DNA from 2 places in the Stenotrophomonas sp. YJH_SMC_123 genome. Region 1 is predicted to be linked to the other one. Evidence: predicted binding sites of a transcription regulator. Region 1 holds the regulator's gene; the other holds the start of a gene.
The links. The regulator HrcA, encoded in region 1, represses chaperone genes, less so after heat shock. The targets are predictions, from matches to a motif close to TTNGCACTCNNNNNNNNNGAGTGCNAA.
Positions count from the first base shown of each region.

Region 2: the regulator HrcA is predicted to act here: its motif matches at 1,494-1,520, upstream of AC5P5W_RS08635 (co-chaperone GroES).

Region 1 is NZ_JCAFRM010000001.1:772,375-775,784, forward strand. Features, by position in the region: gene recN (DNA repair protein RecN) at 1-1,419, opposite strand, end outside; gene hrcA (heat-inducible transcriptional repressor HrcA) at 1,535-2,599, shown strand; gene grpE (nucleotide exchange factor GrpE) at 2,663-3,178, shown strand; gene dnaK (molecular chaperone DnaK) at 3,361-3,410, shown strand, end outside.
Region 2 is NZ_JCAFRM010000003.1:111,425-114,834, reverse strand. Features, by position in the region: gene AC5P5W_RS08640 (endonuclease) at 1-1,255, opposite strand, end outside; gene AC5P5W_RS08635 (co-chaperone GroES) at 1,567-1,854, shown strand; gene groL (chaperonin GroEL) at 1,936-3,410, shown strand, end outside.

The DNA.
Region 1 (3,410 bases):
GACGATGTCCGCCACCGCGCCACCGATGCCGGAGTCGACTTCGTCGAACACCATGGTCGGCACTGCATCCAGGTCCAGCGCGGCCACTTCGATGGCCAGCGAGATGCGCGACAGTTCGCCACCCGAGGCCACCTTGCGCAGGGCACGCGGTGGCTGCCCGGCATTGGCCGCCACCAGGAATTCCACGCGCTCGGCACCCTGCGGGTCGGGCTTGCCGGCGTCCTGCGGTTCCAGCTCGATCAGGAACTGGCCGCCGCCCATGCCCAGCTCGGCGATGATGCCGGTGGTGGTGGCCGACAGCTCGGCAGCGGCGGCGCGGCGGCTGGCGGTCAGCAGCCCGGCCTGCACGCGCCAGGCCGCAGCGGCCTTGTCGATCTCGCCGGCGAGGCGCTGCAGGCGTTCGTCAGCCCCACGCAGCTGTTCCACTTCGGCGTGCATGCGCTCGCGCTGCGCGCCCAGCTCGTCCATCGGCACACGGTGCTTGCGGGCCAGGTCGTGCAGGCGGCCGAGGCGACGCTCGTTCTCCTCGAACTGTTCCGGGTCGGCGTCGAGGTCGTCATGCACGCGGTCCAGCAGCGACAGGGCTTCGTGCAGCTGGATCGAGGCGTTCTCGATCAGCCCGTCCACCTCGCCCAGGCGCGGGTCGTGCTCGATCAGGCGCGACAGCTCGTGGCGCACCTGCTGCAGCAGGTCCAGCGCGGAACTGCCGTCGTCGCCGTTGAGCTGGTTGCTGGCCGCCTGGCAGGCACTCAGCAGGGCGCTGGCGTGGGCCTGGCGACGGTGGCTGGCACCGAGTGCGGCAATCGATTCGGGTTCCAGATCCTCGCGGTCCAACTCGCGCAGCTGGTGCTCCAGGAAGCCGATCCGGTCACTGACGTCGCCCTGCTGCGACAGCGCCAGTGATTCATCGACCAGGGCCTGCCAGGCCGCAGCGGCGCGGCGCACCTGGCGGCGCTCGTCCTCGTTGCCGGCATAGGCATCCAGCAGGGCCAGCTGTGATGGGCGTGCCAGCAGGGCCTGCTGCTCGTGCTGGCCGTGGATCTCCACCAGCAGCGAGGCCAGGTCGGCCAGCTGGGCCAGGGTCACCGGGCGGCCGTTGATCCAGGCCCGCGAGCCGCCATCGGCACGGATCACGCGGCGCAGCTGGCACTGCTCCTCGTCGTCCAGCTCGTTGTCGGCCAGCCACTGGCGCGCGGCCTGCAGCTGGTCCAGCGCGAACTCGGCCGACAGCTCGGCGCGCGCGGCGCCGTGGCGGACCACGCCGCTGTCGGCGCGCAGGCCGGACAGGAAGCCCAGCGCGTCGACCATCAGTGACTTGCCGGCGCCGGTCTCGCCTGAAACCACGGTCATGCCTGGCCCGAACTCCAGTTCGGTGGCGCGGACGACGGCGAAATCCTTGATCGAAAGATGTCTGAGCATGGGTAAAGGGGTGTCAGCAGCCGCGCAACGCTAGCACGCGGGCGCGGGAGGTCCAATGACTTGCCAAGGTGATCCGCCGCCATTATCTAGTGTCCGTGTCTCACAGGTTGATTCCATGCACGGTTCTCCCGACCAGCTTGCCCCGCGTGCGCGCCATCTGCTGCGCACGCTGATCGCGCGTTACATCCAGGACGGTGAGCCGGTCGGCTCGCAGACGCTGGCGCGCGTGGCCGGGCTGGAGGTCAGTCCGGCCACCATCCGCAACATCCTGGGTGACCTGGAAGACCTGGGGCTGCTGGCTTCGCCGCACACCTCGGCCGGGCGCGTCCCGACCGCACATGGCTACCGGGTGTTCGTCGACAGCCTGCTGCAGATGCAGCCGCCGGGCGAAGGCGAGCTGGCCCGGCTGCGCCAGGAACTGGCCGGCGGCGGCAGCACCCAGGCCCTGCTTGGCAGCGCCTCGGAGCTGCTGTCGGCGATGAGCCACTTCGTCGGCGTGGTCAGCGCCCCGCGGCGCGAGCAGTTCGCGTTCCGCCAGATCGATTTCGTGGCGCTGGACGGGCGCCGGGTGCTGGCGATCCTGGTGTTCGCCGACAACGAGGTGCAGAACCGGGTCATCGAGACCCGCCAGGAGTTCGCGCCGGGCCAGCTGGAACAGGTCGCCAACTACCTCAACGCGCATTTCGCCGGCCTGCCGATGGCCGAGATCCGCACCCGCCTGCTGCTGGAACTGCGTGATGCCCGTTCGGAGCTGGAGCAGCTGCTGGCGCACAGCATCGAGCTGGCCGAGCAGGCCCTGCAGCCGGCGGCCGACGACATGCTGGTGGCCGGGCAGACCCGTCTGATGGGGGTGCAGGACCTGTCCGACCTGGAGCGGCTGCGCGAGCTGTTCGAGCTGTTCTCCAGCAAGCGGGAGATCCTGCAGCTGCTGGAGCGGACCATCCAGGCGCCCGGCGTGCGCATCTTCATCGGCGAGGAGACCGGGATGATGCCGCTGCAGGGCGTCTCGCTGGTCACTGCCCCTTACACGGCCAATGGCCAGGTGCTGGGCGTGCTGGGCGTGATCGGCCCCAAGCGGATGGCCTACGACCGGATGATCCCGCTGGTCCAGGCTACTGCCGATGTACTCGGCGCGGCGTTTTCGCCAGCCGGGCGCACTCCTGGAACATCCGACGCTTGAAACGCAGCATCCCGCCCACACTAGGGTGGGTGGAGGCGGAGACTGACCGCCAGGGACCCAGACATGAACCACGAACATCCAGATATCGAATCCCAGCAGACTGCCGCCGATGCGGCCGCCGCCGCCGGCGTCAACGACGAAGTGGAGCGCCTGCGCGCCGAGGTCGAGCAGATCAAGGCCGATGCGCTGCGTGAGCGCGCCGACCTCGAGAACCAGCGCAAGCGCGTTGCCCGTGACATCGAGCAGGCCCGCAAGTTCGCCAACGAGAAGCTGCTGGGCGAGCTGCTGCCGGTGTTCGACAGCCTGGATGCCGGCTTGAAGGCGGCCGGCGATGACCCGCATCCGCTGCGCGAGGGCCTGGAGCTGACCTACAAGCAGCTGCTGAAGGTTGCCGCCGACAACGGGCTGGTCCTGCTGGACCCGATCGGCCAGCCGTTCAACCCGGAACACCACCAGGCCATCAGCCAGGTGCCGGCCCCAGACGCCGCCCCGGGCAGCGTGGTGACCGTGTTCCAGAAGGGTTACCTGCTCAACGAGCGCCTGCTGCGGCCGGCGCTGGTGGTGGTGGCCGCCGACTGACCCCTCCAGGGCCGGAAGGCGGGAATGTCCCGTCACCCGGCCCGACGCTGAACGCGCCGGGCGACCGGAAACACAGCGTTCGGGAGATGGCTTGAATGTTCCACGAGCCTCCCCCACATCGTATTCATCCACCGGCCGAACGGCCGGACTGACCCCAACAAGCATCCTCAGGAGTCTCCCCCATGGGCAAGATCATTGGTATCGACCTCGGCACCACCAACTCGTGCGTGGC
Region 2 (3,410 bases), on a different contig from region 1:
CGGTATACGGCGCGTACGGCAGGCCCTTGTCACCGGTGGTGGTGGCAAAGCCCAGCGAGTTCGGCCAGGTGTGCTCGCGGTTGTACTTCAGGCCACTGCCACTGCCGGCGCGATCGGTCACCTTGGCGTAGCTGTGGTTGCGATATGCATCGAGGATCCTGCCGGAATTGTTCGGATCCTCGTCGGCGATTTCCAGAATGGTCCAGGTACTGGTGCCCGAGCCGCTGTAAGGGTAGGCGGTGTGGCCCTTGATGGTGGCATGCAGCGAGCAGCGCAGCTGGCTGGGGCTGCTGGTGTTGACCTTGGAGTAATAGCCGGCCGGCACGCCCGGGTTGCCCGGGTCCGGATTGCCGCCGGTGCTGGCCACGGTGAAGGCGATGCGGCTGTCGGCGGCCGGGTGCGCGCCCTGCAGGTCGGTGATGCGCGCGGCGCGGATGTCGAAGCGGCAGGCCTCACCGGCCACCAGCGCAGTGTTGGTGGACAGCTTCACGCTGCGGCCGCTGGCCGGGAAGGTCAACGGCACGCTGCCGGAGGTGCCGCAGCTCAGGGCGAAGGCGCCACTGGCCAGGTTCACCGTCTCGCTGAACACCACTTCCAGGTCGGCGGCGGCCGGGAAGGTGCTGCTGCCCTGCGCCGGGGTGGTGGTGGAGACCGACGGCGGTGTGTTCGGGCCCGGGGTTCCGCCGCCACTGAAGGTCTGGCCGTTGTTGCAGCTGCCGAAGGTCTGCCTGGCCGACTCGGCCCAGGTGAAGTGGGTGTACTGGCTGCCGCTGCCGGTCAGCTGCAGCGAGGTGCCCGCGGCCGTGCTGTTGGTCTCGGCCACCGGGATGTTCTGGCTGGTCATGCCGGCGGCAGGGCCACCGGAGGCGGTGATGGCGCCCTCGTAGCTGAGGAACTGGACCACCTTGCCGCTGGCATCGACCAGGGCGATGCCGTCGTTGGGGCCGTTCTGGATGCCGTTGGTCGGGTAGTTGACCACGGCGATGGTCGCGCTGCCGCAGCCGGCGGCGGTGCCGGCCGGGACCGGGTTGTTGGCGTAGACCGCGGCCGCCGAAGGATTGCTGCCGTTGTAGAGGTAGAGGCGGTAGCCGGACAGGTCCTCGCCGGCGGTGGCGACCACTTCGATGGCTTCGCCGACGTCACCGGCGGCGGTGCTGTCGTCGTAGTGCAGTTCGTTGATGAAAACCTCGGCCTGGGCCGGCGCGGCGGCCAGTGCCAGCAGGCAGGCGGCGGCAAGCGGGGACAGCAATCGCATCGACTACTCCTTGTGATTGGGAATGCCTGACCGAGCCTAAGGCCGATCCAGTGACACTTTGTCGTAAATGAACGTCAGATATCTGACAGTGCGACGCTTGTCACCGAAATTGTCCAGGACCGACGCCTTGGCCGAGGCGCGCGGGCGGAAAAATTTTTTCATTCCGCCCTTGAAAGGGGGCGGCGGGGCTCCATCTCTGCCCTGCTCCCGACGTTGTCGGGTTTCTTCACGTGCGGTTCTGGCACTCGCCTGGGGTGAGTGCTAACATCGCCGGACTTTTTTAGACCAATCAATCACTTAAGAGGTCTCCTATGAGCATCAAGCCGCTGCACGACCGCGTTGTGGTCAAGCCGATCGAAGCCGACGAAATCTCCGCCGGTGGCATCGTCATCCCCGACTCGGCCAAGGAAAAGTCCACCAAGGGTGAGGTCGTGGCCGTCGGCCCGGGCAAGCCGCTGGACAACGGCAACGTGCGCGCGCCGTCGCTGAAGGTCGGCGACAAGGTCATCTACGGCCAGTACGCCGGCAGCTCGTACAAGAGCGAAGGCGTCGAATACAAGGTCCTGCGCGAAGACGACGTGCTCGCCGTCATCGGCTGAGCCCCGGCGCGACCTGTTTCAACCTGATCCCAAACTCCCAGCCGCCGGGCATCGTCCGGCGCTACCAATGAGGTAAATGCAATGGCTGCCAAGGATATTCGTTTCGGTGAAGACGCCCGTTCGCGCATGGTGCGCGGCGTCAACGTTCTCGCCAATGCCGTCAAGGCCACCCTGGGCCCGAAGGGCCGCAACGTCGTGCTGGAAAAGAGCTTCGGCGCGCCGACCATCACCAAGGACGGCGTCTCCGTCGCCAAGGAGATCGAACTGGCTGACAAGTTCGAGAACATGGGCGCGCAGATGGTGAAGGAAGTTGCTTCGCGCACCAACGACGATGCCGGCGACGGCACCACCACCGCCACCGTGCTGGCCCAGGCCCTGATCCGCGAAGGCGCCAAGGCCGTTGCCGCCGGCATGAACCCGATGGACCTCAAGCGCGGTATCGACAAGGCCGTCTCGGCCGCCGTCGCCGAGCTGAAGAACATCTCCAAGCCGACCGCCGACGACAAGGCGATCGCCCAGGTCGGTACCATCTCGGCCAACTCGGACGAGTCGATCGGCCAGATCATCGCTGACGCGATGAAGGAAGTCGGCAAGGAAGGCGTCATCACCGTTGAAGAAGGCTCGGGCCTGGACAACGAACTGGACGTGGTCAAGGGCATGCAGTTCGACCGCGGCTACCTGTCGCCGTACTTCATCAACAACCAGCAGTCGCAGACCGCTGACCTGGATGACCCGTTCATCCTGCTGCACGACAAGAAGATCTCCAACGTCCGTGACCTGCTGCCGGTGCTGGAAGGTGTCGCCAAGGCCGGCAAGCCGCTGCTGATCGTGGCCGAGGAAGTCGAAGGCGAAGCGCTGGCCACCCTGGTGGTCAACACCATCCGTGGCATCGTCAAGGTCGTGGCCGTCAAGGCCCCGGGCTTCGGCGACCGTCGCAAGGCGATGCTGGAAGACATGGCCGTGCTGACCGGCGGCACCGTGATCTCCGAAGAAGTCGGCCTGTCGCTGGAGAAGGCCACCATCAAGGACCTGGGCCGCGCCAAGAAGGTGCAGGTCTCCAAGGAGAACACCACCATCATCGACGGCGTCGGCGACAAGGCCAACGTTGATGCACGCGTGGCGCAGATCAAGACCCAGATCCAGGACACCTCCTCGGATTACGACCGCGAGAAGCTGCAGGAACGCGTGGCCAAGCTGGCCGGCGGTGTTGCCGTGATCAAGGTCGGCGCCTCGACCGAAATCGAAATGAAGGAAAAGAAGGATCGCGTCGACGACGCCCTGCACGCGACCCGTGCGGCCGTTGAAGAAGGCGTGGTTCCGGGCGGCGGTGTTGCCCTGGTCCGCGCGATCACCGCGCTGGCCGGCCTGAAGGGCGCCAACGAAGACCAGAACCACGGCATCCAGATCGCCCTGCGTGCGATGGAAGCCCCGCTGCGCGAGATCGTGGCCAACGCCGGCGACGAGCCGTCGGTCATCATCAACAAGGTCAAGGAAGGCACCGGCAGCTTCGGTTACAACGCCGCCACCGGCGAGTTCGGCGACATGCTGCAGTTCGG